3 regions of the Pseudidiomarina tainanensis genome follow, and region 2 is predicted to be linked to each of the others. Evidence: predicted binding sites of a transcription regulator. Region 2 holds the regulator's gene; each other region holds the start of a gene.

Region 1 (4,268 bases), on a different contig from region 2:
TGCGTGAGCGTGAGTTGGCGTAGTGTTCAAGCCTTGGATGTAATACAGCGCAATCGGTGGGTTAATCATGAAGCCCAATACGCCAGCACCCAAGAAGTTCCAGAACGCAACCGCAACGAAGCACATCAGAGGCCACTTAATGCGTTGCATCCAATCAGCACGTTTCTGTAAGCTCCAGTTTTCCCAAGCTTCGTAACCAAGTACAACCAATGGTACAACTTCAAGCGCTGAGAAAGTCGCGCCGACAGCCATAATTGGAGTTGTTGTACCTGAGAAGTACAAGTGGTGGAAAGTACCTGGTACGCCACCTAACATGAACAATGATGCTGAAGCCAATGAAGCGGCAGTAGCCATACGACGTGACACTAAGCCCATGCTATGGAAGATGAATGCTAACGCTGCGGTTGCAAATACTTCGAAGAAGCCTTCTACCCACAGGTGAACAATCCACCAGCGCCAGTATTCCATGATTGAAATGTGAGTACGCTCGCCGTAGAAGAAACCAGCGCCGTAGAACAAGCCAATCGCAACCACTGAAGCAGTTAATAGCGCCAGTAAGTTTTTGTCACCAGGCTGTTTGAAGGCGCCGACAACACCACGCAACATTAAACCTAACCAGAACACGATACCGGTGAACTTACCAATCTGCCAGAGACGGCCTAAGTCGACGTACTCATAGCCTTGGTGACCCAACCAGAAGTTAAGGTTTTCAGGCATGATTTGCGCGATAGCTAAGTAGTTACCGATGAATGAACCAGCGACAACCACAACCAATGCCCAGAACAAGATATCGACACCGAGTTTTTGGTATTTCGGATCTTTGCCACCGTTGATAATCGGAGCAAGGAACAAACCTGCAGCCAAAAAGCCAGTTGCAATCCAGAATAGTGCGGCCTGAATGTGCCAGGTACGTACCAGTGAGTATGGGAACCACTGCGATACGTTGATGCCATAGAACTCTTGGCCTTCAACGGTATAGTGGGCGGTGAAACCACCGAGGAAAATTTGCACAATAAACAGCGCCATGACCAAGAACAGGTATTTACCCAGTGCTTTTTGTGACGGTGTTAAGTTAACCAAGCTAATTGGATCTTTTTTCGGTGCTTCAGGCTCTTCTTCGTCATGGTCACGCAAGAACGCCCAAGCCCAAATCAAGCCACCAACACCGGCGATCAATAAGATAATTGAAACCAAAGACCAAATGATATTTTCTGCACTTGGTTTGTTATCAATTAACGGCTCGTGTGGCCAGTTGTTGGTATAAGTGACGTCACTATCAGGACGCTCGGTTGCCGCTGCCCACGCAGTCCAGAAGAAAAACTGAGTCATTACTTCGCGACGCTCTGCGCTTGGTAATGTGTTTTCTTTCATGGCATAGCTTTCACGGGTACTACGCAGTGACAAGTCATCGCTGAACAAACGGCTGTAGTATTCAGCGGTTTGTGCAATGGCTTCAGCTCGCACCGCATCAACGGTCAGCGTATCGGTTGCCGCATTGTATTGTGGGTTACGATAGGTTTGTTTCAACTCAAACTGCAGCGCGTTCTGTTGTGCCGCAGTTAAGCTTTCATAGCTTTGACCATATTGGTTTTGCGCAGATATTTCTAACCAGGCTAACAATTCGCGGTGCAACCAGTCAGCTGTCCAGTCCGGTGCTTGATAGGCGCCATGACCCCAAATTGAGCCCAATTGCATACCACCGACCGACTGCCAAGCAGTTTGACCATCAAGGATCGTCTCTTCCGTCATCAGTACTTGACCCGATTCGGTCACCACTTGATCCGGAATAGGCGGAGCGACACGGTAAACTTCTTTACCGAAATAACCGAGGACACCAAAGGTAATTGCCAAAATGGCAATCAGTATCCACCATAATTTTTTATAACCGGCCATGTGGCACCTCCGGCTGTTGATGTTGTTGCATTGTTGATTCTCCCTTTAATCACGTTTGCGCTGTGTTACGAATGGGTTGCGCACACGTCGATTGTCTAGCAAGCCCCGTGCCAAGTTTTATCTCACTGAAATAGCACGGTTATTCAAATCTACTGGGTTAAATCAACCCAATTCGTCAGCGGTCATTTCAACCGCGTCGGTAGAAATTACCCGCGTATAGAATGGCAAAGCCTTCGTCCATTAGAAATTGAGCTAAAGAGGTAAATTAAAGGAATGTTTGGGGTATACCCATTGGAGGTAGTTTTTATTGATCTGGATCAAAGCAGCATTGTGCGCCGAGACTATGCTGAAACACAATATATAGTTATTTAATAATAGCCTTACACAATATATAGGTATTTCATGTTGCGATACAGTGCTGAACAGGTGGTATTTCAGGAGGTTCCTGGAGAGGTTTCCCTTGCCTATACCATCACCGGCTGTCCAGTGGGATGCAAAGGGTGCCACAGCGTCGACAGTTGGCCAGTAGGTAGTGGCGAGGCGCTCACTACCGACTACTTCGCGGCGCGTTTGGCACAGTATCGCAACCTGATTACCTGCGTTTTGTTTCTCGGCGGTGAATGGCAGCCAGAAGCATTGATTGAATTGCTTAAATTAAGCCGAGATGCCGGTCTCAAAACTTGTTTATACACCGGTTATGACGATGTGTCGCTGGCGCTTAAACAACAATTGACCTACCTCAAAACGGGGCCGTGGATTGCTGAGCTAGGTGGTTTAGATAGCCCCACCACCAACCAGAAGTTTTATGACTTACGCAATCAACAACTACTGAATTGCCGGTTTATCACGACGTAACCGGATACATCAATAAAAACATGGAGAAGAACAATGCTGCGCTTACACCCAGAACAAGTTGACGCGAAAATGGATTTCATCAAGCAGTATTTGGCTGCCCAAAATGCTGCGGATGGTTCAAAAATGGATGCCAATGCGAACGTTACCCAGAAAAATATTGCGACCCTTGAAGCGGAATTGATGAAGGACTTTTTCGTGCAAGTAAACCGCAAACAAGTGAGCTCGAAAATTGGTGAGTTGTTCGGCGCTGATCTCGCCCAAGAATATATTCGTCAAATTGAAGATCACGAAATTTACGTCCATGACGAAACCAGTTTGAAGCCGTACTGTGTGTCGGTCACCATGTATCCGTTTTTACGCGATGGTTTGACGAAGCTAGGCGGAGAATCAAAAGCTCCGAAGCATCTCGAAAGCTTCTGCGGTACCTTTGTCAATTTCGTTTTTGCGGTGAGTTCACAGTTTGCTGGCGCCGTTGCGACGGTTGAATTTTTGGCGTACTTCGACCATTTTGCGCGCCGCGACTACGGGGATAATTACCTAGAAACTCACCGTCACGAAATCGAAAATCACCTACAACATGTGGTTTACGCGTTGAACCAGCCGGCGGCGGCACGCGGTTATCAAAGTGTATTCTGGAATATTTCTGTGTACGACCAACACTACTTTGACAGTATGTTCGGTGACTTCGTGTTCCCTGATTTTAGCAAAAGCAGTTGGGAATCTGTCAGCAAACTGCAAGACTTCTTCTTGCATTGGTTTAACGAAGAGCGCAAGAAAACGATTCTGACGTTCCCTGTGGTGACCGTGGCCATGTTAACTGACAATGGCCAATGCAAAGACCAACAATTTGCCCGTCATATTGCACATGAGCTTGCCGACGGTAACTCGTTCTTTGTCTACTTATCGCCAAACGCTGACTCTCTTGCTTCATGCTGCCGTTTGCGCAGTGAGATTGCCGACAACACTTTTAGCTATACCCTGGGGGCAGGCGGCGTTGCCACTGGCTCGATTAATGTAATTACCATCAATATGAACCGCTTAGTGCAAGACGGCCGTGACCTCAATACCGAAATTGAAAAAATTCATAAATACCAAGTGGCGTACCGTCGCATCATGGAAGAGTACAAAGCTGCAGGCTTGCTCACCGTATATGACGCGGGCTTTATCTCGCTGGACAAACAGTTCTTAACCATTGGCATCAATGGCATGGTCGAAGCGGCCGAGTCACAAGGTTTAGTGGCCAGTAATAACCGCGAATACATTGAATTCGTGCAGCGTCATTTGAAAGTGATTTACGATGCCAACAAACGGGCGAAGCAAGAATACGGTTACATGTTCAACACCGAGTTTGTCCCAGCTGAGAATCTTGGCGTGAAAAATGCGAAGTGGGACCGTGAAGACGGCTACTTTGTCCCGCGTGATTGCTACAACTCCTACTTCTATGTGGTGGAAGATGAGCAAACCAATTCACTGGATAAATTCGTGATGCACGGCAATGAGTTGATTGAGTTCTTAGATGG
Region 2 (4,268 bases):
CGTGGGTAATCGCTACAACAGTACCTTCGTAGTCATGCAAGAAGCGCTCTAACCAAGCCACCGATTCAGCATCCAAGTGGTTGGTTGGTTCGTCAAGTAACAGCATGTCTGGCTTACTGAGTAACAAGCGACAAATGGCAACTCGGCGACGTTCACCACCTGAGAGTACTTTGATTTTAGTATCCCACGGCGGCAGACGGAGTGAATCGGCCGCACGCTCGAGCATGTTATCGATATTGTGTCCGTCTTTGGCTTGAATAATCGCTTCAAGTTGACCTTGTTTTTTCGCCAACGCATCAAAGTCGGCATCTTCTTCCGCATAGGCCGCATAAACTTGATCGAGCTCAGCCAATGCGTTTTTCACATCAGCAACGGCTTCTTCAACCGTTTCGCGAACTGTTTTGTCTTCATCGAGTTGCGGTTCTTGCGGCAGGTAACCAATTTGAATACCAGCCAGTGGACGTGCTTCACCTTCGTATTCTTTGTCGACGCCAGCCATAATGCGCAATAACGTTGATTTACCCGCACCGTTTAAACCGAGTACACCAATTTTCGCGCCAGGGAAAAACGAGAGTGAAATGTCTTTTAAAATCGTCTTTTTCGGCGGGACGACTTTACTGACCCGCGACATGGAATAAATGTATTGTGCCATAACAGCATGCGTTCCTTTTTGAGGCGATATATTTAAGCAAAAATCGTAATTGTTTATTTTAACCCTTAAGTTGGCGCTAACCCAAGTATATTGGTAAACTAGGCACCACTTATTTTCGTTTGACAGTTTGTGAAGTCAGGAGCCCCGATGTTAAAACATGAAATGAATATTGCCGATTACGATGCAGATTTATGGCAGGCAATGACTGGCGAAGTTCAACGCCAAGAAGAGCACATTGAATTAATCGCTTCAGAAAACTACACCAGCCCGCGTGTACTTGAAGCGCAGGGCTCACAGCTGACCAACAAGTATGCTGAAGGTTATCCACACAAGCGCTACTACGGTGGTTGTGAATATGTCGATATGGTGGAAGACCTCGCGATTGAACGAGCGAAAAAGCTGTTCGGTGCAAAGTACGCGAACGTACAACCGCATGCTGGTTCACAAGCCAACTCAGCCGTATTTTTGGCGTTGCTAAACGCTGGCGATACAGTGCTGGGTATGAGCTTGGCGCATGGCGGCCATTTAACTCACGGTTCACACGTTAACTTCTCTGGTAAATTGTACAACGCAGTACAGTATGGTCTGGATGAAACAACGGGTGAAATTAACTATGCAGAAGTGCGTGAATTAGCGCTTGAGCACAAGCCAAAAATGATTGTGGCTGGTTTCTCGGCCTATTCAGGTGTTGTTGATTGGTCTAAATTCCGCGAAATTGCTGATGAAGTTGGTGCCTATTTGTTAGTCGATATGGCTCACGTTGCAGGCTTGGTTGCTGCTGGTTTATATCCAAACCCAGTGCCTTTTGCTGATGTGGTGACGACTACTACGCACAAAACACTTGCCGGCCCACGTAGCGGTTTGATTTTGTCAGGTAAAGACGACGAAGATCTGCACAAAAAACTCAATGGTGGTGTATTCCCTGGTAGCCAAGGCGGCCCACTTTGCCATGTTATCGCGGCTAAAGCGGTGGCGTTCAAAGAAGCCATGGAGCCAGAGTTTAAAGCTTACCAACAACAAGTTTTAGACAACGCCAATGCGATGGTTAAAGTCATGCAAGAGCGTGGCTACAAAATCGTTTCAGGCGGCACTAAGAACCACTTGTTCTTGGTTGACCTTATCGATAAAGATATTACTGGTAAAGACGCTGACGCAGCATTAGGTCGCGCGTACATTACCGTGAACAAAAACTCGGTTCCGAATGACCCACGTTCACCGTTTGTGACCTCTGGTTTGCGTTTAGGTACCCCAGCGATTACTCGTCGTGGCTTTAAGCAAGCAGAAGCAGAGCAGGTCGCCAACTGGATTTGTGACGTACTTGATAATATGTCTGATGAGAGTGTTATCGAACGGGTTCGTGAACAAGTTAAGGCATTGTGTAAACAGTTTCCTGTTTATAAATAATTAGCGAGGGAACACGCCGATGCATTGTCCTTTTTGTGGCACACAAGATACCAAAGTGATTGATTCGCGATTGGTTGCGGACGGCGCCTCTGTGCGTCGTCGGCGCGAGTGTACCGAGTGTAAAGAGCGTTTCACTACGTTTGAAACAGCCGAATTAATTATGCCTCGCGTGATTAAATCGGACGGTACTCGCGAGCCATTTAATGAGGACAAGTTGCGCAACGGGCTACTGCGCGCTCTAGAAAAGCGTCCAGTTAGTTTAGAGGCGATGGAACAAGCAATTCAGAACGTCAAATCATCGCTACGGGCAACTGGGGAGCGTGAAATTACCAGTCAAGTGATTGGTGGTTTGGTGATGGAAAACCTGAAAGCTCTCGATAAAGTTGCCTATATCCGATTTGCCTCGGTGTACCGAGCTTTTGACGATATTCGTGAGTTTGGCGAGGAGATTGCTCGTCTCAATGACTGATCCGCTCGCTTGTCATCAACGTTATATGCAACGCGCCCTTGAGCTTGCCGCTCAAGGGCGTTTTTCCACTGCACCAAACCCGATGGTTGGCTGTGTGATCGTTGCCGATGATCGAATTGTTGGCGAAGGTTGGCATCAACGTGCTGGTGAACCGCACGCCGAAGTGCATGCCTTGCGCGAAGCAGGTGCAGCAGCGAAGGGTGCTACTGCATACGTGACGTTGGAGCCTTGTAGTCATTTTGGTCGCACGCCGCCTTGTGCAGATGCGTTAATCAAAGCTGAAGTTGCCGCTGTTGTGGTGGCGATGAAAGATCCAAATCCGTTAGTAAGCGGTGAGGGCATCGAACGGCTTCGCGCTCATGGTATTGAGGTGATTGTTGGCGTGCTTGAGCAACAAGCGTTAGGGCTTAATTGCGGATTTGTGGCACGGATGCAACGCCAACGTCCTTGGCTACGGTTGAAAATGGCAGCCAGCTTAGATGGCCGCACGGCGCTCGCGAATGGTGAAAGTCAGTGGATAACTAGTACCGATGCGCGGCGCGATGTACATCGCTGGCGCGCCCAAAGTAGCGCGATATTGAGTACCGCGCGAACGGTGCTGGCAGATAATGCGGTGTTGACCGCTCGTCATCCGCAAACCGTGATTCAGCCAACACGGGTGATTATAGACTCTCATGGCTTGTTAACCGGCAACGAAACGCTGTTTCAAGAATTAGGCCCGGTGATTGTGGTCCATGCACCCGATACGGCTGTTGAACGCAATTGGCCGGCGCACGTTGAATGCATCACAGTTACACGCAACGAAACACAACATATCGATTTAGTAGAGCTGATGCACGCTTTAGCAGCGCGCCACATCAATTCAGTATGGACTGAGTGCGGTGCTCAGCTTGCAGGTGCTTTGCTCAACGCTGAGTTAGTGGATGAAGTGGTGGTGTATTTAGCGCCCAAACTTGTTGGCGCCAGTGGTCTTGGACTTTTGAATTTACCGGCATTTTCTCACATGAGCCAAGTGCCAGAATTAACCTTTAAAGATGTTCGTCAGGTTGCGGAAGATCTTCGGATTATTGCAGTTCCGCGCCGGGTGAGAGGAGACTTAACGTCGTGACTCGATTAAATAGTGCAGCAGAAATCATTGAAGATATTCGTCAAGGTAAAATGGTTATCTTGATGGACGATGAAGATCGTGAAAACGAAGGTGATTTAATTCTAGCTGCAGAGTGTGTCACGCCGACCGCGATTAACTTTATGGCGCGCTACGGCCGTGGCCTTATCTGTTTAACGCTAACCGAAGAACGTTGTAAGCAATTGCGCTTGCCACTCATGGTGGACCAAAATAACTCACCTTATGCAACCAACTTTACGGTTTCAATTGAAGCTGCGGAGGGCGTAACCACCGGTATTTCAGCTGCCGATCGCGCTCGCACCGTACAAGCCGCTGTAGCAAAAGATGCGCAACCGACTGATTTGGTGATGCCGGGTCACATTTTCCCACTGAAAGCGAAATCAGGTGGTGTATTAAACCGCGCTGGCCATACGGAAGCCGGTTGCGATTTGGCGCGATTAGCTGGCTTTGAACCAGCCGCTGTGATTGTCGAAATTCTGAATGAAGACGGCACCATGGCGCGTCGCCCAGATTTAGAGAAGTTTGCCGCTGAGCACGACCTGAAGATTGGTACCATCGCTGATTTAATTGAATATCGTTCGTTGAAAGAGAAAACGGTTGAGCGTAAAGCGCATTGT
Region 3 (4,268 bases), 400 kb from region 2:
ACGTCGAATAACTCATAGTTTAGCGCACCTTAATTGTTGGCCGTACCACGTTATTAAATTTTGCAAGCACCACCGGCACAATCATCGTCTTCTTCAACGACCGCCACAGTTGCTTGTTGATTTTCTTCTTCACGTGTTTTGGCTTCAACTTTATCGCGGAGATCCACCTGGTTGTCAGATGCACCGTCACGCGTGTTGTGGTAATACAATGTTTTGACACCAAGTTTGTAGGCATACAGCAAGTCTTGTAGCAATTGCTTCATAGGTACTTTGCCGGCTTCGAACTTGTTCGGGTCGTAATTGGTATTCGCTGAAATCGTCTGATCGACAAATTTCTGCATAATACCAACCAGCTCTAAATAACCTTTGTTACTTGGAATCTGCCACAGAAGTTCATACGCTTGCTTCAAGGTCTCGTACTCTGGAACAACCTGTTTGGTAATCCCGTCTTTCGATGCTTTGACGCTGATATGTCCGCGTGGCGGCTCAATACCATTGGTTGCATTTGAGATTTGCGACGACGTCTCAGATGGCATCAATGCTGACAAGGTTGAGTTACGCATGCCGTACTTCATAACATCTTCGCGCAGGCTATCCCAATCGTAATGCAATGGTTCGCTACAAACGGTATCGAGATCTTTCTTATAGGTATCAATCGGCATGATGCCTTTTGAGTATGTTGTTTCGTTAAACTTCGGACACGCACCCATTTCTTTCGCCAGGTTCATCGAGGCCTTCATGAGGTAGTACTGAATTGCCTCGAAAGTACGGTGCGTTAGGCCATTGGCCGAGCCATCAGAATAGCGCACGCCATTTTTCGCTAAGTAATATGCGTAGTTGATTACACCGATACCTAAGGTACGGCGCCCCATGGTGGCATTACGCGCTGCCGGCACTGGATATTCTTGGTAGTCGAGGAGGCTATCAAGCGCGCGCACGGCTAATTCAGCCATCTCTTCCAAGTCGTCCAGTGATTTGATCGCGCCTAAGTTAAAGGCGGACAGCGTGCATAGGGCAATTTCACCTTCTTCATCGTTCACGTGCGCCAACGGTTTCGTTGGCAGCGCGATTTCCAGACACAAGTTGCTCTGGCGAATCGGCGCCACTTTCGGATCAAATGGGCTATGGGTGTTGCAATGGTCAACGTTTTGCAAATAAATACGGCCAGTGCTGGCACGCTCTTGCATAAACAGACTAAACAATTCGATTGCTTTGATGCGCTTCTTACGAATTGATTCATCGGCTTCATACTGTTTGTATAAACGCTCAAATTCGTCTTGATCAGCAAAGAATGCATCGTATAAACCAGGTACGTCAGACGGGCTAAATAATGTGATGTAGTCGTCTTTAATCAAACGCTGATACATAACTCGGTTAAATTGCACGCCATAATCGAGGTGGCGTACACGGTTCTCTTCAACACCTCGGTTGTTCTTAAGCACCAACAAGCTCTCTACTTCTAAATGCCAAAGCGGATAGAAGAGGGTAGCTGCGCCGCCACGAACGCCACCTTGCGAACAGCTTTTTACAGCTGTTTGGAAGTATTTATAGAACGGGATACAACCGGTGTGGAACGCTTCACCGCCGCGAATTGGGCTACCGAGTGCACGAATACGACCTGCATTGATACCAATACCAGCGCGTTGCGATACGTATTTCACAATAGCGCTTGCGGTTGCGTTGATAGAATCGAGGCTGTCACCTGCTTCAATTAATACGCACGAACTAAACTGACGCGTTGGCGTACGCACGCCCGCCATAATTGGCGTTGGTAGCGAGATTTTGAACTGTGACGTCGCATCGTAGAAGCGTTTGACATAATCTAATCGTGTATCTTTCGGATAGTTGGCAAATAAACAAGCCGCTACCAGAACATATAAAAATTGAGCACTTTCATAGATGTCGCCGGTAACACGGTTCTGAACGAGATACTTACCTTCCAGTTGTTTTACTGCAGCATACGAGAAGTTCAAATCACGTGAATGATCAATAAAATCATTCATTTGTTCGAACTCTTCTTTGCTGTAATCGGTTAACAAGTGCTTATCGTAACGACCTGACTCAACCATTTTGGTGACTTGATCATACAAATGCGGTGGCTCGAACTGCCCGTATGCCAACTTGCGCAAATGGAAAATCGCTAAGCGAGCGGCCATGTACTGATAATCAGGCGCTTCTTCAGAGATTAAGTCCGCTGCAGCTTTAATAATGGTTTCATGAATGTCTTCAGTTTTAATGCCATCATAAAACTGAATGTGTGATTTGATCTCAACTTGTGACACTGAAACGTCGTTCAGGCCTTCGGCGGCCCAGCTAATAACGCGGTGGATTTTGTCCAAGTTCAAAGGTTCACGTTCGCCGCTACGCTTAGTTACGAAGAGCTGTTGATTCATGAGGCGCATCCATAGTCATTGTTGTTATGTGTTTTTTATGTAGCCACAAGATATGGTGCAACAGGACGTCGCTCGTGCGTTTTTTACACAATATCTTGGGTTAGCTGAATGACCTGTATCCTAGCACTTATCGTACGCTGATCAAGTGAATTTACGGTGAAAAAATGGCGAGAATTGCATGGCGAAGTAGGAGCTTTCGCTAAAACGCTTGCCAATAAAGCGACTTAGGAAAATCAAGCCAGAAAAAAAATTTTCTTATTATTTTTTTGTCTGTTAAATGCAATGTTCAGATAACAAATTTATAAGCCACGTTTAACAAGGCTTTTACAAGATCTTGATGGGTGAGTCGGCTCACCCACAAGATGTAGTGTTAAACAATTAATTTGACCACAATCGGACTAATTCTAGCGGGTGGGTAATTTGCGCATTTGCGCCCCAACTTTGGATGTTATCATTGGTGCTGATGTAACCATATTCGGCCAGCACAGTGAACATGTTAGCGCGCCGACCAGCTTCTATATCACGTTCGGCATCTCCCACATACCAGCAGTGCTGGGCTTCAATACCAAGATGGCTTGCAGCATGCAGCAACGGCGCAGGATCAGGCTTTGCTACCGGCAGCGTATCGCCACTGACTACCACCTCAATTGTCGCCAACTGTGGGTAGTGCGGCACTAACTGTTGCGTCAGTGCTTGTGGTTTGTTCGTGACAATTGCCACCGCGATGTGTTGCTGATGCAATTGCTCGAGCAAGCCTGCAACGCCATCAAATAATTGCGTGTGTACGGCAATTTGGGCGGCATAGGCATCTAAAAAAGCGCTGCGTAGTTCATCGCTACGTTGCTCAAACTCATCACCGTAGGCGTAGCGTAACAGCCCAGCAGATCCATGCGACGCTAGCGGCGTGTATTCTGCAGGACTGACTAAGGGACGCTGCTCGGCGGCAAGTACCGTATTCAAGGCCGCGCCGAGATCTGGCGCGGTATCTAACAAGGTCCCGTCGAGATCAAACAAGACCGCTTGCGGTGGTGCTAACTTGGCTTGTGTAGACATACGATGTAATTCACATCCACATTCGAATTATCAAGATAAAAACCACGCCACGGTAAATAGTGCATACCGGTCATGGCTTGCGCGTCAAGGCCTGCTGCATCAGTCATGCGCAGTAGTTCGGCTGGCTGAATAAATTTTTGATGCTGGTGTGTTCCTTTTGGCACCCAGCCCAATACATATTCAGCGGCAACAATACCTAATAGCCATGATTTGACGTTTCGGTTTAACGTGGAGAAAAATACATAACCACCTGGCTTCACAGCATTGGCAGCGGCTTGGACAATGGCGCCGGGATCAGGCACGTGTTCAAGCATTTCTAAACAAGTGACCACGTCGAATTGCGCTGCGTGCTCCTGCGCAAATTGCTCAGCGGGAATACACTGATAATCAATTGAAAGTTGGCTTTCAAGGGCATGCAGACGCGCAACTTGCAGCGATTGTTCTGCCATGTCGATACCAGTAACTGTTGCACCAGCTTTTGCTAAACCTTCAGCCAAGAGGCCGCCGCCACAGCCAATGTCTAAAATCTTTTGTCCAAAGACACCGTCGCAGTGACGCAAAATATAATCAAGGCGCAACGGATTAATGAGGTGAAGTGGTTTAAATTCACCTTCGGGGTCCCACCAACGGGAGGCAATGGCGCTAAATTTTTCAATTTCTGCTGGATCTACATTCGAATTTGCGGTCATAGGGCTTCTGCTACGGCTTAAAAGTCGGTACAGTGTACTCAACCTACAGGGATAAAAAAAGATGCGATAGCGGCTCGCTACGGGTACAATGCGCTATCGTACGAATTATAAGAAAGACAGAGCGTTTAGGGAT

Evidence for each region. Region 2 encodes NrdR, which represses ribonucleotide reductase genes. Its sites were predicted from a motif close to AAACACNANATNTNGTGTTT; they were not measured.
Region 1: the regulator NrdR is predicted to act here: its motif matches at 2,243-2,262, upstream of nrdG (anaerobic ribonucleoside-triphosphate reductase activating protein).
Region 3: the regulator NrdR is predicted to act here: its motif matches at 2,435-2,454, upstream of nrdA (class 1a ribonucleoside-diphosphate reductase subunit alpha).

Annotation. Positions count from the first base shown of each region.
Region 1 is NZ_FOYU01000002.1:314,917-319,184, reverse strand. Features, by position in the region: gene BM292_RS08350 (nitric-oxide reductase large subunit) at 1-1,893, opposite strand, end outside; gene nrdG (anaerobic ribonucleoside-triphosphate reductase activating protein) at 2,296-2,748, shown strand; gene nrdD (anaerobic ribonucleoside-triphosphate reductase) at 2,782-4,268, shown strand, end outside.
Region 2 is NZ_FOYU01000001.1:844,023-848,290, reverse strand. Features, by position in the region: gene ettA (energy-dependent translational throttle protein EttA) at 1-652, opposite strand, end outside; gene glyA (serine hydroxymethyltransferase) at 800-2,056, shown strand; gene nrdR (transcriptional regulator NrdR) at 2,076-2,525, shown strand; gene ribD (bifunctional diaminohydroxyphosphoribosylaminopyrimidine deaminase/5-amino-6-(5-phosphoribosylamino)uracil reductase RibD) at 2,518-3,633, shown strand; gene ribBA (bifunctional 3,4-dihydroxy-2-butanone-4-phosphate synthase/GTP cyclohydrolase II) at 3,630-4,268, shown strand, end outside.
Region 3 is NZ_FOYU01000001.1:439,377-443,644, forward strand. Features, by position in the region: gene nrdB (class Ia ribonucleoside-diphosphate reductase subunit beta) at 1-16, opposite strand, end outside; gene nrdA (class 1a ribonucleoside-diphosphate reductase subunit alpha) at 54-2,393, opposite strand; gene BM292_RS02115 (HAD family hydrolase) at 2,772-3,446, opposite strand; gene ubiG (bifunctional 2-polyprenyl-6-hydroxyphenol methylase/3-demethylubiquinol 3-O-methyltransferase UbiG) at 3,425-4,135, opposite strand.